One region of the Streptomyces sp. NPDC048297 genome, then DNA from elsewhere that is predicted to be linked to it. Evidence: predicted binding sites of a transcription regulator. Region 1 holds the regulator's gene; the other holds the start of a gene.
The links. Region 1 encodes HspR, which represses chaperone genes until heat shock. Its sites were predicted from a motif close to TTGAGNNNNNNNNNCTCAA; they were not measured.

Region 1 (14,555 bases):
CCGGAAGGACGGGGCCGGCCGGTCCTTGGGGCTGCGGCTCGGGCTGGCCCCCGAAGTTCGGAATCGAGGACGGGTCGATGGACATACTTGGCTACTCCTGCGGTCGTCCGGCTCGTCCGGCTGTCACTGAGGCCAGACGTACAACCCACCCTCTCGCTCTTGCACCACCCCCGGCAAGCGGCTCCACCGGCGACCTCTGCCGAGTCGCCGGTCACGGAGGCGATCACCGAGGCGAGGACCGAGGCGAGGACCGAGCCGAATACCGGTCCGAATACCGATGCGAGTGCCGATGCGAGTGCCGATGCGAGTGCCGATGCGAGTGCCGATGCGAGTGCCGGTGCGAGTGCCGGTGCGAGTGCCGGTGCGAGTGCCGGTGCGAGTACCGGTGCGAGTGCCGGTGCGAGTGCCGGTGCGAGTACCGGAATCCGGCCGCCACGCGCGGCGGCCCGCCCCGGGCGCCTGATGGGCCGGGGCGGGCGCCGTCGTGGCCAGGCGGCGGGCCGTCCGTCACCGCGAGCGCGCGGCGCGCGTCCGTCGGAGTGTCACCGCGAACGCGCGGGCGCGTTCGTCAGAGTGTCTTGCCCGTCGCCGGGCCCACGATGAGGCCCTCGCCGAAGCGGTCCACGCGGACCGTGTCGCCGTCCTTGATCTCGCCGGAGAGGATCTCCCTGGCGAGCCGGTCGCCGATGGCGGTCTGGACGAGGCGGCGCAGCGGGCGGGCGCCGTAGGCCGGGTCGTTGCCCTCGTCCGCCAGCCAGGTCAGGGCCGCGGGCGTGACGTCGAGGGTGAGACGGCGTTCGGCCAGCCGCTTCGCGAGCCGGTCGATCTGGAGCCGGGCGATCCGGGCCAGTTCGTCCTTGTCCAGGGCCGAGAAGACGACCAGGTCGTCCAGCCGGTTGAGGAACTCCGGCTTGAAGGAGGCCCGTACGACCTCCAGGACCTGCTCCTTCTTCTCCGCCTCGCCGAGCACCGGGTCGACCAGGAACTGGCTGCCCAGGTTGGAGGTGAGCACCAGGATGGTGTTGCGGAAGTCGACCGTGCGGCCCTGACCGTCCGTCAGTCGGCCGTCGTCCAGGACCTGGAGGAGGATGTCGAAGACCTCGGGGTGGGCCTTCTCGACCTCGTCCAGCAGGACGACGGTGTACGGGCGGCGGCGGACCGCCTCGGTGAGCTGGCCGCCCTCCTCGTAGCCGACGTAGCCGGGAGGCGCGCCGACCAGGCGGGCGACGCTGTGCTTCTCGCTGTACTCCGACATGTCGATGCGGACCATGGCCCGCTCGTCGTCGAAGAGGAAGTCGGCGAGCGCCTTGGCGAGTTCGGTCTTGCCGACACCGGTCGGACCGAGGAAGAGGAAGGACCCGGTGGGGCGGTCGGGGTCGGCGACACCCGCGCGGGAGCGCCGTACGGCGTCGGAGACGGCGCGCACGGCCTCGGTCTGGCCGATGAGGCGCTTGCCCAGCTCCTCCTCCATGCGCAGCAGCTTCTGCGTCTCGCCCTCCATGAGGCGGCCGGCCGGGATGCCGGTCCAGGCGGCGACGACGTCCGCGATGTCGTCGGAGCCGACCTCCTCCTTGACCATCGTGTCCTTGGCGGCCTCCTCCTCGGCCGCGGAAGCGGCCTCCAACTCCTTCTCCAGCGTGGGGATCTCGCCGTACAGCAGCTTGGCCGCGCGGTCGAAGTCGCCGTCGCGCTGGGCGCGTTCGGCCTGGCCGCGCAGGTCGTCCAGCTGTTCCTTCAGCTCACCGACCCGGTTGAGGGACTGCTTCTCCTTCTCCCAGCGGGCGGTCAGGCCCCGCAACTCCTCCTCCTTGTCGGCGAGGTCGCGGCGCAGCTTCTCCAGGCGGGCGACGGAGGCCGGGTCGGTCTCCTTCGCGATCGCCAGCTCCTCCATCTTCAACCGGTCGACGGAGCGCTGGAGTTCATCGATCTCGACGGGGGACGAGTCGATCTCCATGCGCAGCCGGGAGGCCGCCTCGTCGACGAGGTCGATGGCCTTGTCGGGCAGGAAGCGGGAGGTGATGTAGCGGTCGGACAGGGTCGCGGCGGCCACCAGCGCGCTGTCCGCGATCTGCACCTTGTGGTGGGCCTCGTACCGGCCCTTGAGCCCGCGCAGGATCGCGACGGTGTCCTCGACGGTCGGCTCGGCGACCAGCACCTGCTGGAAGCGGCGCTCCAGGGCGGGGTCCTTCTCGATCCGCTCCCGGTACTCGTCCAGGGTGGTGGCACCGACCATGCGCAGCTCACCGCGGGCCAGCATCGGCTTGAGCATGTTGCCCGCGTCCATGGCGGAGTCGCCGCCTGCGCCGGCGCCCACGACGGTGTGCAGTTCGTCGATGAAGGTGATGATCTGCCCGTCGGACTCCTTGATCTCGGAGAGCACGGACTTGAGGCGCTCCTCGAACTCACCGCGGTACTTGGCCCCGGCGACCATCGCACCGAGGTCCAGCGAGACCAGCCGCTTGTTCTTCAGCGACTCGGGCACGTCGCCCTTCACGATCCGCTGCGCGAGCCCCTCGACGACGGCGGTCTTGCCGACACCGGGCTCACCGATCAGGACCGGGTTGTTCTTCGTACGCCGGCTCAGCACCTGCACGACCCGCCGGATCTCCTGGTCCCGGCCGATGACCGGGTCGAGCCGGCCCTCGCGCGCGGCGGCGGTGAAGTCGGTGCCGAACTTCTCCAGGGCCTTGTACTGCCCCTCGGGATCGGCGGTGGTCACGCGGCGTCCTCCTCTGGCCTTCTGGAAGGCCTCCTGCAACTTCTTCGCGTCGGCACCCTCGCCTGCGAGCACCTCGCCGGCCGCGCCGCCCTTGGCCGCGATGCCGATAAGCAGGTGCTCGGTGGACAGGTACTCGTCGCCGAGTTCCTTGGCGCGCTCGTCGGCGTCCGCGAGGACCGCGAGCAGGTCGCGGCTGGGCTGCGGGGGCGCGACGGTGGAGCCGGTCACGCTGGGCAGCCCCGCGAGCACGCGCTCGGCGCCGGTGCGTACCGCGGCCTGGTCGGCGTCGACGGCGGCGAGCAGGTCCGTGATGTTCTCGTTCTCCTGCCCCGCCAGCAGAGCGAGGAGCAGGTGTGCCGGCGTCAGATCCGCGTGCCCCTCGGTGACGGCCCGCTGGCTGGCCGCGTTGATCGCTTCCCGGCTCCTGTTGGTCAGCTCGGCGTCCACGTTCGCTGTCCCTCCTCCGCATCGGCCCTCGGCCAGTCTCCCACTACTGCTTTAGCCAACATACACAAAGTTGAGTCTATTCCGCTCAACCATGTGGGGACCATGCTTGGTCACGCACCCGGCCCCGCTCCCGCTAAGTTTCGGGCCATGACCTCGCACGCGCACTCACATCCCCGCTCGCCCGCGCCCGCACCGGCACCCTCGCCCACCGCGAACCCCTCCACCCCCGACGACCCGTACCTCGCGTTCTGGCGGGAGCGGCACCTGTGCACGCTGACGACCCTGCGCCCCGACGGCAGCCCGCACGTGGTGCCGGTCGGGGTGACCTACGACCCCGGGGCGGGGCTGGCGAGGGTGATCACGAGCGGGACGAGCGCGAAGGTGTCCCATGTGCGCGCGGCCGGCCCCGAGGGCGCCCGGGTGGCGGTGTGCCAGGTGGACGGGCGGCGCTGGGCCACGCTGGAGGGGCGCGCGCGGGTGCGCACCGAGCCGGAGAAGGTGGCGGAGGCGGAGCGGCGGTACACCGAGCGGTACCGGCGGACGCCCAGGGAGAACCCCGCCCGGGTGGTCATCGAGATCGAGGTCGAGCGGACGCTCGGGCACGGGTGAAAGGCCGGCCGGCACCCAGGCGAATGGTTTCTGCACCGGTGTGCCCCGATCCGCCATGGACCATTTTCAGCCACACGGCCTCGCCGCCCATACGCGGAGATTCCGCCACAAACTGCAGCGGCGTCACCGTGTTCAGGTCACGGTGACGCCGCTGCTGGGGGAAGCACCTGAGCGATCTTTTTGCGACGGGGGAATCGCGTCAGGCACTGCGGGGGGTGGCAGTAATGGTCCTCAGGTCCGCCGCGTCCGGCTCGGCGAGCCGGTGGTCGCGCTGGTCGAGGTTCACGAAGATCATTCCGTACCGGACGGCGCACCGCACCGGTTGCGGCGCACCGCGGGGCTTGCGCAGGCACCGGTAGGCCCGTACGTCCTCGTCCTCGTCGCGCGTGACCACGACCGGCTCGCCGAACACCGTCACCATCAGTGAGTCACCGCTGTGGGGGATGGCGGTGACCAGATCGATGAAGTGCCAGCCCGAGCGGTAGGCCGTGGCCATTTCGCGACGGAAGGATCGGTCGTCGGGTGGGATCGTCATGTCGATCAGTCCCACCTGGTGTCCAGCGGAGCGACGTCCCACCTGGTGTCCAGCGGGGCGGCGTCCCAGCGCGTGTCAAGAGGGACGGTCGTCGCGGCGGACGCGGCGGTCACGGAATGATCGGCGCTCGCCTTGTGCGTGTCGCTCTTCGCACCGGAGAGGCCAGCCAGCGTTCCGACGGCCACAACGGCGGAGAAGGCGGCAACAAGCACCGAGCGAAGCATTCTTTTACGCATAGTCGGCTTCGTCCTCACTTGAAAGTCCCCTCTTCCCCCGTCGGATAAGACGATGGCTCATTCAGGCACATCATCGCCACACGATCGGTGCATCATGTTCCTGCATGTTCAGGACCCTGGGGGGTGGAGATTTGGCAACAAACGGAACAAGGGCGACACATCCCCACGCGGTGACCGAGCTGTGTGCAGAAGGGAGCCGTCTTTATGCGGACGCCCTGCGCATAGGCCGCATCCCGCGCGAGGACACGGAGGCGGCCCCCTGCCTCATGGAGTTCGCCCTCCTCCATGCCGATCCCGACGACCCCACCTGGCTGCTGCCCGTCCCGCCGGCGGTCGCGCTGGCCCAGCGGCTCAACCCCATCGAGCGCGAGATCGCCGAGCAGCGCCGGCAGACCCTGTCCCTGTCGGAGGTCTTCGAACCCTTCATGGCGCTCAGCGCCCAGGAACACGCCCCCACCCACGCGATCACCGTCCTCGAAGGCCTCGACCGCATCAACACCGCGCTCGACCTGGCCACCACCCAGTGCCGCACCGAGGTGCTCACCGTCCAGCCCGGCGGCTGGCGCAGCCCCGAGAACCGGCTCCTGGAGGCCCTCGAACGGGACAAGCCGCTCAGCGAACGCGGGGTGCGCATCCGGACGCTGTACCAGCACACCGCCCGCTACAGCGCCGACCGGCTGGCCTACGTGGACCAGTTCACGGACGGCAAGGTGGAGTACCGCACCATCGACGAGCTGGTCGAGCGCCTCATCATCTGCGACGAGACCGTCGCCTTCATCCCGGTGCGCGAGGACCGCCAGGTCGCCCTGGAACTGCGCCATCCCGGGCTCGTCCGCTACCTCATCAAGGTGTTCGAGTTCATGTGGAACCGCGCGGTGCCGCTGAGCGCCGGGACACCGTACGAGACCGCGCCCGACGGCATCACCGACGTCCAGCACTCCATCGCCAAGCTCCTGGTGGAGGGGCATGTGGACGAGGCGATCGCCCGCCGGCTGGGCATGAACGTGCGCACCTGCCGGGCCCACATCGCCAAGCTGGCCACGGCGCTCGGCAGCGGCAGCCGGGCCCAGCTCGGCTTCCTCATCGCACAGTCCGGGATGCTGGAACAGGGCCAGCGAGGGGCCCAGGGGCACTAGCCAGGGCCCTGGAGGCAACGGGGAGGCACAGGCAGGCCCCGGGGCACCGGAGGGACCCTCAGCGCATGCTCGTCGACCCCTGGTCGGGCAGACCGGGCAGGCCAGGCAGGCCGACGACGGCGGGGCCGCCGGGGCGCGGTGGGCCGTCCAGGCCGACCTGTGCGATCCGCACGCCCAGTTGGGTACGGCTGGCCGCCCCGAGCGTGTCCGACAGCCGGGCGATGTGGGCGCGGCAGGTGCGCACGCTGATGCCGAGGCGTTCGGCGATCTCCGCGTCCTGGTGCCCCTCGGCGAGGAGCGCGGCGATGGACCGCTCGCGGTGCGAGATGCCCTCGATACCGGTGTCGGGGAGCGGGGCCGTCAGCGGGATCGCGAGGCGCCACAGCCGTTCGAAGACGGTCACCAGGTATCCGACCAGGGCCGGGTGGCGCAGCTCAAGGGCCATCGTGCGCTCGGAGTTGGCGGGGATGAACGCGACCGTGCGGTCGAAGAGGATGAGGCGGTCGATGACCTCGTCGAGCGTGCGCGCCTCCACGGCCTCGCCCATCAGCTCCAGGTAGTTGTGCAGTCCCTGCCCGTGCCGGGCCACGTGGGTGTACAGGTCGCGCATGCGCACGCCCCGGCCGCGCAGCGCCAGCGCCCGGTGCAGTCCCTCGGTCAGCTCGTCCTCGCGCCGGATGCCGCCGGGCTGCACGGTGAGCACCTCGGTGGTGCAGGCGTCGGTCGCCTCGTCCATCGCGGCCTGGATGCGGGACAGACCGTCCAGGACCCGGATCGCGGTGCCCTCACCCGGTGCCGACAGCGTCTGCGGCTGCCGGCCGAGCCCGGCGTACCAGTCGAAGGCGGCGACGGCCGAACCCACCTTGCGCTGGCTCGCGGTGACCTCGTCGTAGACCCCGCGCAGCAGCCGGGTCATCACCTCCTGCGGGGAGGTGGGCACCAGCCAGTCCATGTCGTCGGGGTCGGGGTGCAGCAGGGCCAGCTCCAGCAGGCAGGGCACCGGCTCGACGTCCGTGCGTGGCACCCGGCCCCGGCGTACGGCCCGGGAGTACAAGCGGTCCCCCGGCCCGCACAGTCGGTCGGCACCGTGAGGATGGTCCTCCGTCCTGTGCCCGGCCATCGCCCATTCCACCCCCGGCTTGCTGCCACTTCCGCAGCGCAACTATGCGCGGCGCCGACGGGGGTCCGCAACATGGCTCTGCGCGCCACAGGCGCCGCAACGGGAGGGTATGCCCGGGTATCGCCCTGCCCCAGCACGTCACATTGCAGCAACATGGGGGGTGACGGGGCTACTTCAGCCCCGCCTCCGCGCACGCGGCCTTGTACGCGGGCGTGCAGATGTCGCTCACCGTGTAGATGCCGTCCGCGATGACGGTGCCGCTGATCCGGTCCTTGGTCAGCGGGCTCACCTGGACCAGCTTGGACGGGATGCCCTTGGTGGTGGGGCTGTTCACCCTGTCCTGGGTGAGGGCGTCGAACTGGATGTCCTTGCCCTGGACCTTGGCGACGGCCATCTGGGCGGCGGCCTCGGCCTCGTCCGGGTAGGACTTGTAGACGCTCATGTACTGGTCGCCCGTGAGGATCCGCTGCACCGCGTCCAGTTCGGCGTCCTGGCCGGTGATCGGGGGCAGGGTGGTGACGCCGGCGGCGCGCAGGGCCTTGAGGACGCCGCCCGCCATGCCGTCGTTGGCGGCGTACACCCCGGCGATGTCGTTCGCGCCGATCTGCCCGATCGCCTTGGTCATGTTGGCCTGGGCGTTCTCCGGCTTCCAGTCCTTGGTGTCGTAGGTCGCCGCGATCCGCACCTTGCCGCTCAGCTCGGACAGGGCCCCTTGCTTGAACTGCTTGGCGTTCGGGTCGGTGGGCGAGCCGTTCATCATGACGATCTTGTCGGAGGTGTGATTGCGCGCCCCCATCGCCTCCAGCAGGGAGCGGGCCTGCACCTCGCCGACGAGTTCGTTGTCGAAGGAGACGTACGCGTCGATCGGGCCCTCGGCGAGCCGGTCGTAGGCGATGACCGGGATGCCCGCGTCCTTGGCCTTCTTCACCTGGCCGGCGATGGCGTGGGAGTCGACCGCGTCGAGCATGATCACGTCCACGTGGTCGTCGATCATCTGCCGCATCTGGCCCGCCTGCCGGGCGGCGTCCGCGTCCGCGTTGGCGTACTCGACCTTCCCCTTCCGGGAGGTCAGTTCGGCCACCTTGTTCTTGATGATGGGGAAGTCGAACTTGTCGTAACGGGTGTTGGCCTTCTCCGGCAGCAGCAGCCCCACGGTGATGTCGTCGCCCTTCGTCGGGCTCGCGCTCGCCCCGTCCCCCGTCGCGCCCAGCACACCGCAGCCGGCGAGTGACAGGGTCATCGTGGACGCGGCCACGGACAAGGCAATACGACGCATTCGACGGCTCACTTCAGGTGCGTGCGGGACAGGGGTGCCGTTGTGCGGCAGGTGTGCAGACGAGCCAACGCGCATGGCACATGAGCGTCAAGAGGATGCACTTAACGAGATGACAACATCACCCTGCGTCGTGTTGTGAATGCTTTGCGAACGCCGAACGAACCCTCGCCAAGCGCCCTTTACGGACCCTCCACCCGGTCGCACACGCCCGGTACGCGAAAGGGGCCCGGAGAATTCTCCGGGCCCCTCACACATGGCGCTGTTCACTCACCCTGCTGCCGCTTCGGCCGCCACACGACCAAAGCGCTGGTCTGCTGGACCTCCTGATAGGGGACCAGGTCGCGGCGGTAGGAGGCGTGGACGGCGGCCTCGCGTTGCTGCATGGCCGCCGCCGCGCCGTCCAGGGCCGACTGCAGTTCCGCGACGCGGGACTGCAACGCGGCGACCTGGTTCTCCAGTTCGATGATCCGCTTGATGCCGGCCAGGTTGATACCCTCGTCCTGCGACAACTGCTGCACCTGGCGCAGCAGTTCGATGTCGCGGGCCGAGTAGCGGCGGCCCCGGCCCGCGGTGCGGTCCGGGGAGACCAGGCCGAGACGGTCGTACTGACGCAGCGTCTGCGGGTGGAGACCGGAGAGCTGGGCCGCCACCGAGATGACGTAGACCGGGGTCTCCTCATTCAGTTCGTACGGGTTGCGTCGACGGCCCGGTGTGTCCATGGGGCTCTCAATCTCCCTTCGCGGCCTCGAACAGCTCCGCCCGCGGGTCCTCGCCCACGGTCGTCTCGCGGTACGCCTGGAGCGCGTCGCGAGCCTTCTCCGACAGGTCCTTGGGAACGGTCACCTCGACGGTGATCAGCAGATCGCCGCGGGTGCCGTCCTTGCGGACCGCCCCCTTGCCCCGGGCGCGCATGGTGCGGCCGTTGGGGGTGCCGGGCGGGAGCTTCAGGGTGACGGCGGGGCCGCCGAGGGTCGGGACCCTCACCTCGCCGCCGAGGGCCGCCTCGGTGAACGTCACCGGGACGGTGACGGTGAGGTTGTCGCCCTTGCGTCCGAACACCGGGTGCTCGCCGACGTGCACGGTGACATACAGGTCACCGGCCGGTCCGCCGCGCTCGCCGGGTGCTCCCTTGCCGCGCAGCCGGATCCGCTGTCCGTCGGTGACGCCCGCCGGGATACGGACCTGCATGGTGCGCGAGGACTTGGCGCGACCGCTGCCGTTGCACTCCTGGCAGGGGTGCTCGGCGATCAGGCCGCGGCCCTTGCAGTCGGGGCACGGGTCGGTCAGCGAGAAGCCGCCGCCCGAGCCCCGGGCGACCTGCCCGGTGCCGACGCAGGTCGGGCACACGCGCGGCGTGCCGTTCTTGTCGCCGGTGCCGGAGCAGGCCTTGCAGGGCGCCTGCGAGGTCATCCGCAGCGGGACGGTCGCACCCTCGATCGCCTCGGTGAAGCTGAGCGTCACCTCGGTGTCGACGTCCTGGCCGCGGCGCGGCTGGGTGCGGGTCGTGCCCGCGCCGCCCCGGTTGAACAGTCCCCCGAAGACGTCACCGATGCCGCCGCCGAAGCCGCCTCCGCCCTGGGCGCCGCCTCCGCCTCCGAAGAGGTCGCCCAGGTCGAAGTTGAAGTTGCCGCCGCCTGCGCCCGGTCCGGGGCGGAAGCCGCCGTTGCCGAACAGGGCGCGGGCCTCGTCGTACTCCTTGCGCTTCTTCGGGTCGCCGAGGATGTCGTTCGCCTCGGAGATCTCCTTGAAGCGCTCCTCGGCCTTGGCGTTGCCCTTGTTGGCGTCCGGGTGGAACTCGCGGGCGAGCTTGCGGTACGCCTTCTTGATCTCGGCCTCGGTGGCGTCCTTGGGGACGCCGAGAACCTTGTAGTAGTCCTTCTCGATGAAGTCCTTGGTACTCATCCCCGACGTCCCTCCTTCCCCTCAGTAGTGTTCACGTCAGCCCTCGTCCGGGCCACCGCTCTCCTTGTCGTCGGCCGCCGTGGTGTCCTCGGCGTCCTCGGCCTTGACGTTCTGCGCGCCGGGCTGCGGCTCGGCGACGGCCACCCGCGCGGGGCGGATGGTGCGCTCGCCGATGCGATACCCGGGCTGCAGGATCGCCACGCAGGTCGTCTCGGTGACGTCCGGCGCGTAGGAGTGCATCAGGGCCTCGTGGATCGTCGGGTCGAAGGGCTCGCCCTCCTTGCCGAACTGCTGCAGGCCCAGCTTGGCCGCGACGGTCTCCGTCGACTCGGCCACCGACTTGAAGCCGCCGACCAGTTCGCCGTGTTCCCGCGCGCGGCCGATGTCATCGAGCACGGGCAGGAGCTCGGTCAGGAGGTTCGCGATGGCGATCTCCTTGACCGCGATCCGGTCACGCTCGACGCGGCGGCGGTAGTTCTGGTATTCGGCCTGGAGGCGCTGGAGGTCCGTCGTGCGCTCGTTCAGCGCCGTGCGGACCTGGTCCAGCTGGGCCACCAGGCCTGCGTCTGCTGCGTCCCCGGCCGGGGCCGCCCCCTTGTCGGGGGCGGCCTTCGGCTCGGCGTCGTCGGGGCTCGCGCCGGAGGGGACGTCGGGCTTCTCCTCGAAGCCCGGGGTCTCCTCCGTCACGCGGCACCGTCCTTGCGCTCGTCGTCCACGATCTCGGCGTCGACGACGTCGTCGTCCTTGGCCTCACCGGCACCGGCGGTGGCGCCGGCGGCCTGCGCGCCCTGGGCGTCGGCGTACATGGCCTGGCCCAGCTTCTGGGAGACGGCCGCGACCTTCTCCGTGGCGGAGCGGATCTCGGCGGTGTCCTCGCTCTCGAGCTTCTGCTTCAGCTCGGTGAGCGACTCCTCGACCTCGGTCTTGACCTCGCCCGGGACCTTGTCCTCGTTGTCCTTGAGGAACTTCTCGGTCTGGTAGACGAGCTGCTCGCCCTGGTTGCGGGTCTCGGCGGCCTCGCGGCGGGCGTGGTCCTCCTCCGCGTACTTCTCGGCCTCCTGGCGCATCCGGTCGACCTCGTCCTTCGGCAGCGAGGAGCCGCCGGTGACGGTCATCTTCTGCTCCTTGCCCGTGCCGAGGTCCTTCGCGGTCACGTGCATGATGCCGTTGGCGTCGATGTCGAAGGCGACCTCGATCTGCGGGACGCCACGCGGCGCCGGCGGCAGACCGGTCAGCTCGAACATCCCGAGCTTCTTGTTGTACGCCGCGATCTCGCGCTCGCCCTGGTAGACCTGGATCTGCACGGACGGCTGGTTGTCCTCGGCGGTGGTGAAGATCTCGGACCGCTTGGTCGGGATCGTCGTGTTCCGCTCGATGAGCTTGGTCATGATGCCGCCCTTGGTCTCGATGCCGAGGGACAGCGGGGTCACGTCGAGGAGCAGGACGTCCTTGACCTCACCCTTGAGGACACCGGCCTGGAGGGCGGCGCCGATGGCGACGACCTCGTCCGGGTTGACGCCCTTGTTGGCGTCCTTGCCGCCGGTCAGCTCGCGGACGAGCTCGGCGACGGCGGGCATACGGGTGGAGCCGCCGACCAGGACGACGTGGTCGATCTCGTTGATCGAGATGCCGGCGTCCTTGATGACGTTGTGGAACGGCGTCTTGCAGCGCTCCAGCAGGTCCGCGGTCAGCTGCTGGAACTGGGCGCGGGTGAGCTTCTCGTCGAGGTGCAGGGGGCCCTCGGCGGAGGCGGTGATGTAGGGCAGGTTGATCGAGGTCTCCGTGGAGGAGGACAGCTCGATCTTGGCCTTCTCGGCGGCCTCGCGCAGGCGCTGGAGGGCCATCTTGTCCTTGGACAGGTCCACGCCGTGACCGGACTGGAACTGCTTGACCAGGTAGTCGACGACGCGCTGGTCCCAGTCGTCACCACCGAGGTGGTTGTCACCGTTGGTGGCCTTCACCTCGACGACGCCGTCGCCGATCTCCAGCAGGGACACGTCGAAGGTGCCGCCGCCGAGGTCGAAGACGAGGATCGTCTGGTCGTCCTTGTCGAGGCCGTACGCCAGCGCGGCGGCGGTCGGCTCGTTGACGATGCGCAGGACGTTCAGGCCCGCGATCTCGCCGGCCTCCTTCGTCGCCTGGCGCTCGGAGTCGTTGAAGTACGCCGGGACGGTGATGACCGCGTCGGCCACCTTCTCGCCCAGGTAGGCCTCGGCGTCACGCTTCAGCTTCTGCAGGATGAACGCGGACATCTGCTGCGGGTTGAAGACCTTGCCGTCCAGCTCGATCTTCCAGTCGGTGCCCATGTGGCGCTTCACCGAGCGGATGGTCCGGTCCACGTTCGTGACCGCCTGGCGCTTGGCGACCTCGCCGACCAGCACCTCGCCGTTCTTGGCGAAGGCGACGACGGACGGCGTGGTCCGGGCACCCTCGGCGTTGGTGATGACGGTGGGCTCGCCGCCTTCGAGAACGCTGACGACGGAGTTAGTCGTGCCCAGGTCGATGCCGACCGCACGTGCCATGGTTGATTCCTCCAGCTGACTTGAGTGGAACAGGCTCAAGTGTGCACCACTCGGCCCGCTGGGTCAACAGACATGAGCCAACTCGACTCAACTCTTATCCGCTCCTTACACGCAACCGCCCGCTGACCTGCACAGATGCGGTCCGACGGGGCTGCTGGACACGGACCCGAAGGAGGACGACGACGGCGACAGCAGCCCCACCTGCCACCCAGAGCACGGCACTTCCCCCCATCCACCCGGCATGCACGAGCACTCCCACGAGCACCGCGGCGAACGATCCGGCACCCAGCACCACGACGGCGCCCTGTGCGGTGAGACCGAGCCGCCGCAGCCGGTGCGCGAGATGGTCGGGCCCGCGCCGCAGCAGCGGCCGGCCGGCCGCCCGCCGGACCAGGACCACGAGCACGAAGTCGGCGCCCGCGACCGCGCCGAGGCAGAACAGCACGCCCGCGGTGGGCGCGAGCGCGTACCCCGCGCGCGTGAAGACGGCGGCCGAGGACAGCAGGAACCCGGTGAACAGCGCGCCGGCGGCGCCGAGTCCGGCCCGCGCGGGGCGCCAGTTGTGCATGAGGAAGCCGGTGAGGGCGGCGGCGAACACGCAGAGCAGCACCGCAAGCCCGTCCATCACCTCGACGGCGGCACAGACCCCCACTCCGAAGGCGGTGACCACCCCCACGGTCCCGGCGAGCCCGTCGGCGTGATCGAGCCCCTTGAAGGCGAGGGCGCAGAACACGATCCACCCCACGGCCAGCGCCCCGCCCCCGGCGCCCGTCTCGTCGTACGGCACCACGCAGGCCGCCGCCACCGCCGTACCGGCGACGAGCACCCGCGCCCGCAGCCGCCAGGCGTCGGCGACCAGCCCCAGCAGGGCGACCGCGGCGGCGGCGAGGAGCAGCCGGCCGACCCCGTCCCCGAGCGGGGCGACCCGCGTCCACTCACCCGTCCAGGCGACCAGGCAGGTGACACTCACGACGGCGATTCCCCCGGACAGCGGCAGGGGCCGCGGCCGGTGCCGCCGCCCCTGCCGGTCGACGAGGCCCGCCCGGAGCGCGGGCACCCGCAGCAGCACCGCGAGCACGGCGGCGAGGAGGAGGGCGGCACAGGCCGCGGTGATCCCGTAGAGCACGCCTCCAAGTTAGGCGCGAAAGTAGCAATTCGGTACGAATAACACGATCAGATCGCATGGTTCGCCCGCCTGATCCAGGCAGCCCTCGCCGATCCGATGGCGATCCGACGGCGATCCGATGGCGATCCGATTGAGGCGACCCTCAGCGATCCAGATCACGGCGCACCTGACTACAGTGCGAGTAAAGATGAGGGTAGTCTCAGACGGACTGCATAAGTTACCGCTTAGTAATGACCCTCGCAGGCCCGAGGAGCCCCGAAATGCAACTCGCCGCGATCATCGTGTCGCTGGTTACGATCGTGGTCGGCGTGGCCCTGTTCCTCCGCGCCCTCCTGCAGATCTTCGCCTTCCTGCGGCTCGGCCAGAGCGTGCCCGCCGGCACCCGCACCGACGAGCCCTATCAGCGCACCGTCACCCTGGTACGGGAGTTCCTCGGGCACACCCGGATGAACCGCTGGGGCATCGTCGGCGTCGCGCACTGGTTCGTGGCGATCGGCTTCTACACACTGCTCCTGACGATCGTCAACGCCTTCGGCCAGCTGTTCAAGGCCGACTGGATCCTGCCGGTCATCGGCCACTGGGCTCCGTACAACGTCTACGTCGAGTTCATCGGCACCATGACGGTGCTCGGGATCCTGGCGCTGATCGTCATCCGGCAGCTGTCCCGGCCGGACCGGCCGGGCCGCAAGTCCCGGTTCGCGGGCTCCAACACCGGCCAGGCGTACTTCGTCGAGACGATCATCCTCGTCGTCGGCGTCTGCATCTTCATGCTGCACGCGCTCGAGGGCGCCCAGAACCACGTCGACGGCTACGAGGCCTCGTTCTTCATCTCGTACCCGGTCGTGGCGTGGCTGAAGGGCATGGACGCCTCCACCCTCCAGAACCTCACCTACCTCTTCGCCGGCGTGAAGATCGTGGCCTCCTTCA
Region 2 (14,555 bases), on a different contig from region 1:
CCATGGCGCCGACGCCCATGATCACGGACTGGCCGGGCATCAGACGCGGCACGGAGTGGACGGTGCCGAGGCCCCCGGGGTTGGTCAGGGAGACCGTGACACCGGTGAAGTCGTCCATCGTCAGCTTGTTGTCGCGGGCGCGACGGACGATGTCCTCGTAGGCCTGCCAGAACTCGAAGAAGTTCAGGGTCTCGGCCTTCTTGATGGCGGCCACGACGAGTTGGCGGTCGCCGTTGGGCTTCACCAGGTCGATGGCCAGGCCGAGGTTGACGTGGGCCGGCTTGACGAGGGTCGGCTTGCCGTCCTTCTCGCCGAACGACCAGTTCATCGACGGCATGGCCTTGATGGCCTGCACCATCGCGTACCCGATGAGGTGCGTGAAGGAGATCTTCCCGCCGCGGGCGCGCTTGAGGTGGTTGTTGATGACGATGCGGTTGTCGAACAGCAGCTTCACCGGGACCGCGCGGACCGAGGTGGCCGTCGGCAGCTCCAGCGAGGCGTTCATGTTCTTGGCGACCGCGGCGGCCGGACCGCGCAGCGTGACCAGCTCGGGACCCTCCGGAGCCGCGGGGGCCTTGGCGGCGGCGGGAGCGGGCGCGGCGGGGGCGGCGGCCTTCGCCTTCGGCTGAGCGGGCGCCTGTGCGGGCTGCGCCGGCGCGGCCGGGACGGGGGCGGCCGGGGCCGCGGCGGGAGCGGCCTGTGCCGGGGGAGCCGGTGTGGTGGTCCCTGCGGCCCCCGCGGCCGCAGTACCCGCCGCAGCCGGGGCGGCGGGCGCTCCCGGCTTGTAGTCGGCGAAGAAGTCCCACCAGGCACGGTCTACCGAATTCGGGTCCTGGAGGTACTGCTGATAGATCTCGTCGACGAGCCACTCGTTGGGACCGAACGCAGCGGCCGGGTTCTTCCCGGCTTGGTCTTCGGTCGAGATGCTCGAGTTACTGGGGGACTGTGGCGACACGGCGGCAACCGCCCTCTTCCGCTTCACAAGGTGATGGACAGCGGAAATAAAGGCTACGCCTCCGAGACCGGGAAGGTCAGGTCAGGCCCGTTCATCGTCGTGTAAGTCACATCGGAAATCTTGTTTCAGGGCTTGATATGGCGGGAAACAAGCGTGGTTCCGCATGTGGGGCGGGGCGCGCGGGATCGCCGAACAGGACCCGGGACGACGGCGTCCTGGGCCCGTCCCTGATCACACGTGTCCGGCTGCGCGAACACAGATGGATCTTGGGCCTCCGGTTCGAACCCTACGTCAACTCGGGACGGAGGAGAGTCCCGGAAGAGTGACGATGATCCGGCATCCCCGCTCGGATTCGGCCACTCCGATCCGGCCGCCGTGCAGATCCACCGCCCAGCGGGCGATCGCCAGCCCGAGCCCGGTGCCGCCGTCGCTGCCCGGACCGTGAGGCCGGGTCACCACACCGCGGTTGAACCGCTCGAACACCCGGTGCCACTCCGACCTGGCAATTCCGGGACCCTCGTCCAGGACCTCCAGCTCCAGCGACTCCGGCTGGGCCCCGCGCCGCGCCCGCACCGTGACCCGGCCGTGCGGCGGGCTGTGCTTGACCGCGTTGTCGATCAGGTTGGCGACGACCTGGTGGATGCGCTCGGGATCCGCGTGGGCCGTCAGCTCCGGCGGGGAGACGTCCAGGTGCAGATGGACGTCCGTGCGCGTGTGACTGCCCGAGCCCGAGGCGATGCCCGCGCGCGCGGAGGCGACCATGTTGGCCTCCTTCAGCACGCCGGACAGGTACGGCCACACCTCGAAGCGGCGCAATTTGAGCGGTACGACGCCGTTGTCCAGCCGGGAGAGGTCCAGCAGGGTCTCCACCAGCCGGCCGAGGCGCTCGGTCTGCTTCAGAGCCGTCCGCATGGTCTCCTGGTCGGGATCGGTGACGCCGTCGACGATGTTCTCCAGCACCGCGCGCAGACCCGCGATCGGCGTGCGCAGCTCGTGCGAGACGTTCGCCACCAGCTCCTTGCGCTGCTGGTCCTGCGCCTCCAGCTCGTCCGCCATGACGTTGATCGTCTGGGCCAGATCGCCCAGCTCGTCCCGGCGGTTCTCGCGCACCCGGCGCGTGTAGTCGCCCTGCGAGATGGAACGGGCGACCGCGTTCATCTCGTCCAGCGGAGCCGTGAGCGACTGCGCCACGAACTGTGTGATCAGCAGCGTGGCGATCATCGAGAACACCATGATGAAGCGCAGCTCCGTCTTGGTGTGCACCGCGACGATCGACAGACCGGTGGTGATCAGCACCGCGATGACGACGAGAGCGCCCAGCTTGGTCTTGATCGAGAACGGGCGAACACCGCCCCAGGGATCCTCGCCGAGGGGTCCGGGGTTCCTTCGTGCGGTATCCCGCCCGTCGCTCATGGCGTCGGCGTCTCCAGCGCGTATCCGACGCCGTGCACCGTGCGGATCCGCTCGGCGCCGATCTTCCGGCGCAGCGCCTTGATGTGGCTGTCGACGGTCCGGGTGCCGGAGGCGTCCGCCCAGTCCCACACCTCGGCCAGCAGCTGCTCCCGGGAGAGCACCGCGCGCGGGGTGTTCGCCAGGCACACCAGCAGGTCGAACTCGGTGGGCGTCAGGTGGACGTCCTCGGACTTCACCCGCACCCGGCGCTGCGCGTGGTCGATCTCCAGCTCGCCGAGGCGCAGGATGCCCGAGCGCGGCGTGGCGGCGGCGAGCGCGGCCCGCTCCACCCGGCGCAGCAGGACGTGCACCCGCGCGGCCAGTTCCCGCATGGAGAACGGCTTGGTCATGTAGTCGTCCGCGCCGACCCCGAGGCCGACCAGCATGTCGGTCTCGTCGTCCCGCGCGGTCAGCATCAGCACCGGCACCGGCCGCTGCGCCTGGACCCGCCGGCAGACCTCGAGCCCGTCGAAGCCCGGCAGCATGATGTCGAGGATCAGCAGGTCGGGCTGCCAGGCCTCGGCCGTGTCGACCGCGGCCGGACCGTCGGACGCGGTTTGCACGAGGAATCCCTCGGCGCGGAGCCGGGCCGCGATGGCGTCGACGATCGTGGGATCGTCCTCGACGACCAGCACTCGGCGCTGCGCTCCCGGAGTGGTGGTCGCCGCGCCGTTCTGGGAGGTGTGTGTCTGCTCCATCGCCCGCCCCTGTTGCCTATGTTGCTTTCCGGAATCCGTGGGGTGATCCCATGACTGCATCGACGCTTGAATGATCCGCGTCAGGGATGCACCCTACGGGGACCGGGCGTTCCGTCGCTATCCAGGGCGGACGGCGAGGTGCACCGCGTCGGGAACGCCCCGGGCAACGGGCACTTCTTCGGTACGCACCTGTTGGAACCCGGCATTCCGCATGGTTCCTTCAAATTCCGGAGAGGGTTCGGCAGACCATACAGCCAGTACCCCGCCGGGGCTCAACACCCTTGCGCACGAGGCGAGTCCGGCCGGTCCGTACAGGCTGTCGTTGTCCTCGGTGACGGTCCAGGAGGGGCCGTTGTCGATGTCGAGACACAGGGCGTCGAACGTGTCCGAAGTCTCATTGACGTAGGCGATCAGGTCCGCTTCGACGATCTCGGTGCGCGGGTCGGCGAGCGCCTCGCGGGACACCTCGGACAGGGGACCCGTGCGATGCCAGTCGATGACGGCGGGTTCCCGTTCCACCACGGTGATTTGTCCCCAGCGCGGGTCGGCCGCCGCGTGTGCGAGCGAGAATCCCACTCCCAGCCCTCCGATCAGCACGTTCGGCGCCGGGCGGGAGTCCAGCGCGTCCCGCGCGGCGTCGATCAGCAGCCGCTCCGAGCGCCCGTCGGACGTGTCCATCAGAAAGCAGCCGTTGGCGATGATCTGGAGCAAATCCCCGTGTCTGCGCAGCACCACCTCCCCGTAGGGGCCCTCGCGCCGGTCCAGGACAACAGGGGTGTCGTACACGCCAGTCATACGGCCATCCTGCTCGAACCGGACCTGACGTTCACGGGAATTACGGATGACCGGCGGCCGATGCGACCGCGCCGACCCTTGCGAGGCCGCCGCGAATCCCCTCAACCCTTCGACCGGGGGCGACCGAGTCCCCCTAAGGGGCGCGAGGAACCGCGCGACCAGCCACCCCCGACCCGCACCCGCGTACAGCCATCACCCCCCACCCCCTTAGGCGTCATCCCGCCCCCACCCCCCTCACCAGCCAAGACCCCACCGTGACCCACTGATCGCTCACAGCGAACACCAACTCGGGAACATCGGCGGAGCCCCACGCATTGAGTCCACATAGCTCAAGTTGACTGCCAAAGGGGAGATCATGGCTGATGAGTCCATGGCGTTCACGCTCGTCCTGCCTGTGCTGCCGCTCGACGACGAGGTCGTGCTGCCCGGCATGGTGGTCCCGCTGGACCTGAGCGACGCCGAGGTACGTGCCGCGGTGGAGGCCGCCCAGGCCGCCGTGCGGTCCACTCCGGGCAAGCCCAAGGTGCTCCTGGTTCCGCGTATCGACGGCACGTACGCCAAGACCGGTGTGCTCGGCACGGTGGAGCAGGTCGGCCGGCTGGCCGACGGCGACCCGGGCGCGCTGGTCCGCGGACGCTCACGCGTGCGCATCGGTGCCGGGACCACGGGTCCGGGTGCCGCACTGTGGGTCGAGGGCGCCGGTGTCGAGGAGAACGTGCCCGAGCCGGTACCCGGCCAGGTCACCGAACTCGTCAAGGAATACAAGGCACTTGCCACCGCCTGGCTGAAGAAGCGCGGCGCCTGGCAGGTCGTGGACCGTGTCCAGGCCATCGAGGACGTCTCCGCGCTCGCCGACAACTCCGGTTACTCGCCCTTCCTGACCACCGAGCAGAAGGTCGAACTGCTGGAGACCGCCGACCCGGTGGCCCGCCTCAAGCTCGCCACGCAAGCGCTCCGCGACCACCTCGCCGAGCAGGACGTGGCCGAGACCATCGCCAAGGATGTCCAGGAGGGCGTCGACAAGCAGCAGCGCGAGTTCCTGCTGCGGCGCCAGCTGGAAGCGGTCCGCAAGGAACTGCGCGAGCTGAACGGCGACAGTTCCAAGGACTCCGCCGAGGAGTCCGACGACTACCGCGCCCGCGTGGAGGCCGCCGACCTGCCCGAGAAGGTCCGCGAGGCCGCCCTCAAGGAGGTCGACAAGCTGGAGCGGTCCAGCGACCAGTCCCCCGAGGGCTCCTGGATCCGCACGTGGGTGGACACCGTCCTGGAACTGCCGTGGAACGAGAGGACCGAGGACGCCTACGACATCCAGGGCGCCAAGGCGATCCTGGACGCCGAGCACGCGGGTCTGGAGGACGTGAAGGCGCGCATCACCGAGTACCTGGCCGTGCGCAAGCGCCGCGGTGAGCGCGGCCTCGGCGTGATCGGCGGGCGCCGCGGCGGTGCCGTGCTCGCGCTCGTCGGCCCGCCCGGTGTCGGCAAGACCAGCCTCGGTGAGTCCGTCGCGCACGCGATGGGCCGCAAGTTCGTCCGCGTCGCCCTCGGCGGCGTCCGCGACGAGGCGGAGATCCGCGGTCACCGTCGTACGTACGTCGGCGCGCTGCCCGGCCGGATCGTGCGTGCCGTCAAGGAGGCCGGGTCCATGAACCCGGTGGTCCTGCTGGACGAGATCGACAAGGTGGGATCCGACTACCGGGGCGACCCGTCGGCGGCCCTGCTGGAGGTCCTCGACCCGGCGCAGAACCACACCTTCCGGGACCACTACCTGGAGGTCGAACTCGACCTGTCGGACGTGGTCTTCCTGGCCACCGCCAACGTCCTGGAGGCGATCCCGGAGGCGCTCGCCGACCGTATGGAGATCGTCCGCCTGGACGGCTACACCGAGGACGAGAAGGTCGTCATCGCCCGTGACCACCTGCTCCCGCGCCAGCTGGAGCGGGCCGGCCTGAACACGGACGAGGTCACGCTCGACGAGAGCGCGCTGCGCAAGCTCGCGGGCGAGTACACCCGCGAGGCGGGCGTGCGCACCCTGGAGCGGTCCATCGCGCGGCTGCTGCGCAAGGTCGCGGCCCAGCACGAACTCGGCGAGCGGGAACTGCCGTTCACCGTACGTGACGAGGATCTGCGCGCTCTGATCGGGCGCCCGCACCACGTGCCCGAGTCCGCCCAGGACCCGGCCGAGCGGCGTACGGCGGTCCCGGGTGTGGCGACCGGCCTCGCGGTCACCGGCGCGGGCGGCGACGTCCTCTACGTGGAGGCGTCCCTCGCCGACCCGGAGACGGGCGCGGCGGGCCTGACCCTGACCGGCCAGCTCGGCGACGTGATGAAGGAGTCCGCGCAGATCGCGCTGAGCTTCCTGCGCAGTCACGGTGCCGAACTGGAGCTTCCGGTGGCCGACCTGAAGGACCGGGGTGTGCACATCCACTTCCCGGCGGGCGCGGTCCCGAAGGACGGTCCGAGCGCGGGCGTCACCATGACGACGGCGCTGGCGTCGCTGCTCAGCGGGCGGCTGGTCCGCACCGACGTGGCGATGACCGGTGAGGTCTCGCTGACCGGGCGGGTGCTGCCCATCGGTGGCGTCAAGCAGAAGCTGCTCGCCGCGCACCGGGCCGGGATCACCACGGTGATCATCCCGAAGCGCAACGAGGCCGACCTGGACGACGTCCCGGCCGAGGTGCTGGACAAGCTCGACGTCCACGCCGTGACCGACGTCCGCCAGGTCCTGGAACTGGCGCTCGCGCCCGCCACGAACGGGGCGGAGCCCCAGGTGCCGGTCGCCGCGTGACACCACAGGTGAACACCGCCCGCCGCCACAGGTGACCGAGGCACGACAGGTGACCGATGCACGACCCCGCTGCCCCGCCGCGTCCGCGCGGCGGGGCAGCGGTCATTCCACGCCCACCCGCTGCTCCGCCCGCCCTCCGCTCAGCCCACCCGCTGCTCCGCCCACACCGTCTTGCCGATCCGGTCGTGCCGGGTGCCCCAGCGGGCGGTGAGCTGGGCGACGAGGAGCAGGCCCCGGCCGCCCTCGTCGAACATCCGGGCGCGCCGCATGTGCGGGGTCGAGCCGCTGGAGTCGTAGACCTCGCAGATCAGGGTGGAGTCCTGGTGGATGAGCCGCAGCCGGATGGGCGGCCGGCCGTAGCGGATGGCGTTGGTGACCAGCTCGCTGACGATCAGCTCGGTGCTGAAGGCGGCCTCGTCCAGCCCCCAGGCGGAGAGCTGCTCGTCGGCGTGCTGGCGGGCGCGGCCGACGACGCTGGGGGCGCTGTCCAGCTCCCAGGTGGCGACCCGGCCGGGGTGCAGCGCCCGGGTGCGGGCGACCAGCAGGGCGATGTCGTCCTCGGGACGGTGGTCGAGCAGGTCGTCGAGGACCTGGTCGCAGACGGCGTCCAAGGTCGGCGCGGGGCGCGCGAGCGCGGCGAACAGCTTGTCCAGCTCCTCGTCGATGTCGTGGTCGCGGGCCTCCAGCAGCCCGTCCGTGTAGAGGGCGAGCAGGCTCCCCTCGGGCAGCTCGGTCTCCAGGGCCTCGAAGGGCAGCCCGCCGAGCCCCAGCGGCGGACCCGCGGGCACGTCGAGAAACCGGGCCGCGCCGTCCGGGGTGACCACGGCGGGCGGCGGCGCACCGGCACGGGCCGCGGTGCACCGGCGCGTGACGGGGTCGTAGACCGCGTACAGACAGGTGGTGCCGATGCCGCCGGCGGACTCGCCGGCCGGGTCCGCGACGCCCTCGTCCGCGGCCAGGCGCAGCACGAGGTCGTCGAGGTGGGTGAGCAGCTCGTCGGCGGGCAGGTCGACGTCGGCCAGGGTGCGGACGGCGGTGCGCAGCCGGCCCATGGTGGCGGAGGCGTGGATGCCGTGCCCGACGACGTCGCCGACCACCAGGGCGACCCGCGCTCCGGACAGCGGGATCACGTCGAACCAGTCGCCGCCCACCCCGGCCCGGGTGGCGGCGGGCAGATAGCGGGCGGCGAGCTCCAGCGCGTCCTGGTCGGGCAGCGGGTGCGGGAGCAGGCTGCGCCGGAGGGACAGGTTCGTGCCGCGGGTGCGTGAGTAGCGGCGGGTGCGGTGCGGTTCGGCGGAGGCGGGCGGTTCCGCGGAGAGGTGTGGTTCGGCGGCGAGGTGCGGTTCGGGTCGCTGTACGGGGGCGGGGCCCTGGGCGGCGTGCTGGTGGGTGGCCAGGCAGACGGCGCGCACGTGGCCGTCGGCGTCCTTCAGCGGGGTGAGGACGGTGGGCCCGCCGGTGTCCGCGTCCGCGTCCGCGCCGAGCAGGGCCGGCACCTCCTGCGGCCGGCCGGTCTCCAGCACCCGGCGCATCGCCCGGTCTGCCTCCTCACCGGCGGCGCCGGGCACGATGTGGGTCAGCCGCAGTCCCCGGATCGCCGCCTCGGGCAGGGACAGCGCCCGCTCCAGACGGCGGTTGGCGCGCATCAGACGCAGGTCGGTGTCGAAGATGCCGAGCGGGAAAGGGGACTGCAGGAAGGCCCACTCCTCCAGCGGCACCCCCTCGGGCGGGCGCGGGCGGGCGGGTACGGCGGTGACCACCAGCCAGTCGCTGGGCCCCGTGCCCGACGTACGGCGATGCGCGAGCAGGCCGAGATCCAGGCGCCGGCCGTCCCGGTGCCGCAGCGGCACGGTGCCGTTCCAGCGCTGCTGCCCGGCCAGCTCCCTCCAGGCGGCCTCACTCTCCGCGGCGAGCAGTCCCGTGGCCGGCCGTCCGACCACCGCCGAGGGCTCGTAGCCGAGCAGCCGCTGGGCGCCCTCGCTCCAGCCGGTCAGGATCCCCTGCTCATCGATGGTGGCCGTGGCCGTGTACGTCGACTGTCGCTCCATCGCCGCTCATCTCGCCTAGCTCGGCAGGCAGGCCTCTCCTGACCAGCATGATCCCGCCCGGCGCGGAGCACCAACGCAGCACGAACCCCACCGACCGCCGACCGGGACCACCCCGCCGACGACCGAGTACGCCCGCCCGTGGGCGGGAACAGCGCACGGGAACGGCGGCCGTCCCGGGGGCGGCCGCCGCTTCCGCGTGCTGTTGGGTTCAGCCGTTGGCCAGGGCCTGGACCCGGTCCAGGGCGCCGTTGAACTTGTCGTGGTCCCCGACCGTCGGGCCGGTCGAGGTGTACTGCCACATCGTGTAGTACGACCAGCCCGCCGGGAGCGTGCCCGGGTCCGAGGCGTAGCGGGCGATCCACAGGGGGTTGTTCACGGCGAAGCCGCCGTAGTCGCCGGTGCACTGGGTCCACCAGCTGGTGGCCGTGTAGATCACGGCGTCCCGGCCGGTGCGCGCCTTGTAGGTGGTGAGGAAGTCGCGGATCCAGGTGACCATCGCGCTCTGCGTCTTGCCGTAGCAGGCGGCGCCGTACGGGTTCCACTCGATGTCGAGCGCGCCGGGCAGCGTCTTGCCGTCGCGGGACCAGCCGCCGCCGTGGTCCACGAAGTAGTTCGCCTGGGTGGCACCGCTCGTGGTGTCCGGGGTCGCGAAGTGGTACGCGCCGCGGATCATGCCGACGTCGTACGAGCCGTTGTACTGCTGCGCGAAGTACGCGTTCGTGTAGTACGTGCCCTCCGTGGCCTTGGTGTAGGCCCAGCGGACCCCGCTGTTCCACAGCGTGCTCCAGGCGACGTTGCCCTGGTAGCTGGAGACGTCGACACCCTCGGTCTGGGTGGCGTCACCGGAGACGGGGGAGCCGTCCTGGCCGTCGTGGGCCAGGACGCCCATGCCCATGTGGGCGGAGCCGCGGGCGGGGACGGTCGCGGCCTGGGCGGTGGTGAGCGGGAGCGTGAGCGACAGCGCCGCGAGCAGGGCCGTGACGAGGACGGCGAGCGGACGCGGGCGGATGGAGCCGGGTCTGTGCACGGGCATGACGTTCCTCCGAGAAGAGGTGGGGGGACCGTGTGGTGACCGCCGGCCCACTGGCGTGGGCATGCCATTTGGTGCTTCGTGAAAAAGCTACGCACGTAGATAGTGGAAGGGAAGGGGGTCCGGTGGCTGCCGTTGGTCTACGCCTGCGAAATACTGACGGAGCTGCGGCAACGACGGCGTTCGACGGAAACTTTCAGGATCGCGAAACCAAGCAGGGGTGCTGACGTGCACGAGCACGCAAACGGCGACGTACAGGGCGTCGCCGCCGAGGTGACGCCCGGCGTCGCGGACCAGGAATTCCTGTCGCTGGAGCGGGAGTTGACCGTACTGTTCCGGCGCGCCCGCGCGAACCAGGGCGAGATGGCCCGCGAGGTCCATCCCGACCTCGAGTCCTCCGCGTACGGCCTGCTCATCCGGCTCGACGAACTCGGCGGCCAGCGTGCCACCGACCTCGCCGGCTACATCGGCGTCGGCAAGGCCACCATGTCCCGTCAGCTGCGCGCCCTGGAGGAGTTGGGCCTGGTCGCCCGCGAGCCCGACCCGGCCGACGGCCGCGCCTCGCTGGTCACCCTCACCGACGAGGGCCGCGGTCGCGTCGGCCGGGTCCGCGAGGCCCGCCGCGCCCGCTACGTCAGCCAGCTCGCCCACTGGGACCGCCACGAGGTGTCGGAACTGGCCCGGCTGCTCAACCAGTTGAACGGGGTCATGGAGAAGTAGCGGCGCCGCAGAGGCCGGTCCCGGCGTCATGGAGTAGTAGCGGTGCCGCAGCGGCCGGTCCCGGCGCCCGGGAACGCCGGCCGGGCTCCGGCGCCCCGGGACGCCGGCCACGCGCTCACAGCTCCACGTACACCACCGACGCGTCGTCGTGCGTCTTGGCGCGCCTCAGGGACGCCCGCTCCTCGCGGTCCGCCTCCTCCAGCTCCCGCACCCGCTCGACCAGGGCGCGCGCGCCGTCCTTCACCAGGAGATCGAAGAGGGCCGTCCAGTCGCCCTCGCGGAACGTGTCCGTCCAGCGGGTGGCGCCGTCCGTCAGGGCGGCCAGGGCCCGGACCCCGGAGCGGGGCACGGTGCCGGCGACCGCGCGGGCGGCGGCCGAGGGGTCGGCGGCGGCCGTGAAGAAGCCGCCCTCCTTGTTGCGCAGCGTGGCGTCGACCAGCGTGTCCGTGGCGAGGGCGGAGCGGGGCAGGCGGGCGAGACGGTCGTCCAGGACCGGGGTGACCGTGCCGTCCGGCGCGCGCAGCAGCAGGGTGGAGTCGGACAGGACCAGGTACTCCACGGTCTCGGCTGACCAGCGGGTCAGGACGACGGTCGCCTGAGGCGTACGCGGGTGAGAAAGGTCACAGGTGTGAGCGTGGGCCTGCGCGGTAGACGTGATGGCGCGCGCGAGGATCTCCGGGAGCGTCAGATCTCGGTCGGAAACGGTCAGTTCGGTCAGGGCGCCGCCGAGGTGTGCGGTGAACCAGGGGACGGAATGCAGACACCCCGCGCCGTCACGCGGTGGCGTCACCCCGTCCAGCAAGATCACACAACCACCCTGACCGGAGGCGGGTAGCCCGACACCGGCGAAGTCCTCGTTGGGGCGGTAGGCGTCGCCGGGTTCCGAAACGAGATCGGTTCGCATTCAGCCAGTCTGCACGAGCCCTTCACAGGCTCCCCAAAAGACCGTCAACCCCAGCCGAATTGGCACGACCGCGCAGGTCACGCGCCTGAATTAGGGTCAATTGACATGCTCTGGAAACGCGTGGCGGCGAATACTGCCAAAGCCAGTCCCGCGCGTCCAACCGGCCCGCCGCGCGGGACCGGAGCAGGCGCCCGAGGAACTTGCCCGCCAACTCCCCTCCGATGTTCACTCCTTCGGGTGGCGGGTCAGGTGATGCGCGACCATCGCCCACCGGCGCTGGGAGGGTCGGAAACCGTACGAACCGGGTGTACGCACCACTTGGCACCGAGACCACGGGGCGCCATCCGGGCCCCTGGGTAGACGAGTTCAGGAATGCGAGCACCGGTGCAGATGAAGCGGCCTCGGCGCACAGGCAGGCAGTCGGCCCCCGAGGGGGCCGCCGAGCGGACCCCCGTGGGCACCGGCCGCCCCACACACGTGCGCAACCGGCTGATCGTGGCCGTGGCCGTGGTGGCCGCGGCCATCGCCGCAGCAGGCGCCCCCGCGCTGCTCACGGCCTCCGCGGACGTCAGCGACTCCCAGGAACTGGTCACACTGGCCGGCCGTACCCAGGACGCGCTCACGCTCGCCCACTCCCTCGCCGACGAACGCGACGAGGTCACCTCCTACGTCGCGGCCGGGCGCCCCAAGTCCCAGGCCCCGTCCGAGCAGCGCAGCGCCCGGGTCGACCGCCAGGTCGAGGACCTGCGCGCCGACACCGACATCCCGGCCGCGCTGCGCACGGGCCTCGACGGCATCGCGGCCGTCCGGCACGCCGCGCTCACCGGCAGGACGAGCGCCCTCAAGACCCACCAGGCGTACTCGGACACCATCACCGCACTGCACCGGCTCGCCGAGCAACTGGCCGAGAAGATGCCCCCGCGGGCCGGCTCCGGCGCGTACGCGCTCGCCGAACTGGACTCCGCCGTCCAGCAGTCCGCCGCCTCCCGCGGCCTGCTGCTGGCCGCGCTCAGCGTGCCGGCCACCCAGCAGACCGTGATCGACCCGATCACCGGCCTGCCCGTCACGACCAGCACCCCCACCGACGCCGACCGCAAGCAGCGCGACGCGCTCACCGCCGCTGCCCAGCTGGCCCGGCTGCGCGCCGACGCGGACCTCGCGGGCTTCCGCGCCGGCGCCCCGCAGTCGGCCGTCGACTCCTACGACTCCACGGTCACCGGCCCCGAGGTCAACTCCGCCGACACGTACCTCGCCGCCCTCACCGACGAGCCCACGCTCAGCGACAGCGACCTGGCGACCAGCGGCAAGAAGCTGGACGCGGCCCTGTCCGCGCGCATCGACCTGATGCGCGGCACGGAGGCGGCCCTCTACGACCACCGCACCAAGGACCTGGCCCAGCTCCGGGACGACGACGTCACCGCCCTGGAGATCCGGATCGCCGTCCTCGGCGCCCTGATGCTGGTCGCCGTCGGCATCGCCACCGCCATGGCCCGCACCCTGACCCGCCCCCTGTCGGTCCTGCGCCGCGGCTCCGCCCGCCTGGCCGGGGCCGAGGACCCCGCGGCCCAGGACCCGATCGCCTTCACCGGCCGCAACGACGAGTTCGCCCAGGTCGTCCGCTCGGTCAACGCCCTGCACGCGCACGCCGTCACCCTGCACGAGCGGATCGGCACGCTGGAGACCGACCGCAAGCACCTGGTCGGGCAGCGGCAGAAGATGGCCGACGCCCGCGAGGAGCTGCGCACCGAACTCGCCCAGTCCGCAGCCCAGTTGGAGCGGCTGCGCACCGGCATCGGCGGCACGTTCGTCAACCTCGCGCTGCGCACGCTCGGCCTGGTCGAGCGTCAACTGGCGGTCATCGAGGGCCTGGAGGAGCGCGAGCAGGACCCCGAGCGGCTCGCCACGCTCTTCAAGCTGGACCACTTCGCCACGGTCATGCGCCGGCACAGCGAGAACCTCCTGGTCCTCTCCGGCACCGAGCACGTCCAGCAGCACCACGGCCCGGTCCCGCTGGTCGACGTGCTCCGCGCGGCGGTCAGCGAGATCGAGCGCTACGAACGCGTCCGCATCGCCGCCCTGCCCCCGCACGCCCACATCGCGGGCTTCGCGGCCGACGACCTCTCCCACCTGCTGGCCGAACTCATGGAGAACGCCACCTCGTTCTCCCCGCCGGACCTGCCCGTCGAGGTCTCCGGCTGGCTGCTGGAGAGCGGCGAGGTGATGGTCTCCGTCCAGGACGAGGGCATCGGCATGACGTCCGACCGCCTCGACCGCCTCAACTCCCGCCTCGCCGACTTCGATCCGGAGTCGCCGTACGACCAGGAGGGCCAGGACGGCCTGGGCCTCGGCCTCTACGTCGTCGCCCGCCTCGCGCACCGCCACGGCGTCCGCGTCCAGTTGCGCGAGCAGAAGCAGGGCGGGGTGGCCGCGGTCGTCGTGCTGTCCCGGGTCCTGCTCGCCGAGGCCCCGGCCGTCACGGTCCCGTCCCCGGCCACCCTCTCCGACACCACCCAGACCTTCTCCCTGCCCGGCGCCGACGCCGAGGCCAACTCCAACGTCCTGCCCGCCCGCGCCAAGGACAAGGACCCTCTGGTGGCGCTGGCGGAACGGGCGGTACGCGACGCGGAACAGTCCGGCGCGGAGCCCGAGCCCACGGAGACCCACACTCGCGCGGACACGGAGTCCCCGACCCGCCCGAAGGAACCGGCGGAAACCTTCCCGGAGTCCCTCTCCGAGTCCTTCCCCGAGTCCCTCCCCGAGACGACGATGGAGCTCCTGCTCCCGGACCTCACGACGGACCCGACACCCCCCGAGCCGGCGGCGGCCCCGAACGCGCTCGGCGTCCGCGCGCCGTCACCCGCCGACGGCGCACCCGCCCACGGCGTACGCGTACCGGCAGCCGCCGACGGCGAGGTACCCCCACAGGGGCCACCCGCACTGGACGACGAAACCGTCACGGGCGGTGCGGGTGGGAAATCCGACGCCGAAGGCGAAGCCGAGGCGCAAACGGCCAACGCGCCGCAGGTAACCAGCAAGGGCCTCCCCAAGCGCACCCCCAGGATCACCACACCCGCCGCCCCGCCCCGCCAGCGCAGCGCCTCCGTGGACGCCGACGCCCTGCGCCGCAGACTCGGCGGCTTCCGCCAGGGCGCGCAGGCCGGTTACCGC

Region 2: the regulator HspR is predicted to act here: its motif matches at 4,215-4,233, upstream of lon (endopeptidase La).

Annotation. Positions count from the first base shown of each region.
Region 1 is NZ_JBICZA010000024.1:113,755-128,309, forward strand. Features, by position in the region: gene ACGFYV_RS25090 (YbjN domain-containing protein) at 1-85, opposite strand, end outside; gene clpB (ATP-dependent chaperone ClpB) at 569-3,166, opposite strand; gene ACGFYV_RS25100 (pyridoxamine 5'-phosphate oxidase family protein) at 3,314-3,775, shown strand; gene ACGFYV_RS25105 (hypothetical protein) at 3,975-4,310, opposite strand; gene ACGFYV_RS25110 (hypothetical protein) at 4,316-4,522, opposite strand; gene ACGFYV_RS25115 (helix-turn-helix transcriptional regulator) at 4,651-5,682, shown strand; gene ACGFYV_RS25120 (LuxR C-terminal-related transcriptional regulator) at 5,741-6,802, opposite strand; gene ACGFYV_RS25125 (sugar ABC transporter substrate-binding protein) at 6,972-8,078, opposite strand; gene ACGFYV_RS25130 (heat shock protein transcriptional repressor HspR) at 8,342-8,797, opposite strand; gene dnaJ (molecular chaperone DnaJ) at 8,805-9,980, opposite strand; gene grpE (nucleotide exchange factor GrpE) at 10,017-10,667, opposite strand; gene dnaK (molecular chaperone DnaK) at 10,664-12,502, opposite strand; gene ACGFYV_RS25150 (MraY family glycosyltransferase) at 12,597-13,628, opposite strand; gene ACGFYV_RS25155 ((Fe-S)-binding protein) at 13,889-14,555, shown strand, end outside.
Region 2 is NZ_JBICZA010000019.1:23,509-38,063, forward strand. Features, by position in the region: gene ACGFYV_RS21560 (multifunctional oxoglutarate decarboxylase/oxoglutarate dehydrogenase thiamine pyrophosphate-binding subunit/dihydrolipoyllysine-residue succinyltransferase subunit) at 1-955, opposite strand, end outside; gene ACGFYV_RS21565 (ATP-binding protein) at 1,247-2,368, opposite strand; gene ACGFYV_RS21570 (response regulator transcription factor) at 2,365-3,105, opposite strand; gene ACGFYV_RS21575 (spermidine synthase) at 3,223-3,900, opposite strand; gene lon (endopeptidase La) at 4,256-6,685, shown strand; gene ACGFYV_RS21585 (SpoIIE family protein phosphatase) at 6,826-8,733, opposite strand; gene ACGFYV_RS21590 (lysozyme) at 8,942-9,766, opposite strand; gene ACGFYV_RS21595 (MarR family winged helix-turn-helix transcriptional regulator) at 9,992-10,483, shown strand; gene ACGFYV_RS21600 (hypothetical protein) at 10,599-11,387, opposite strand; gene ACGFYV_RS21605 (nitrate- and nitrite sensing domain-containing protein) at 11,772-14,555, shown strand, end outside.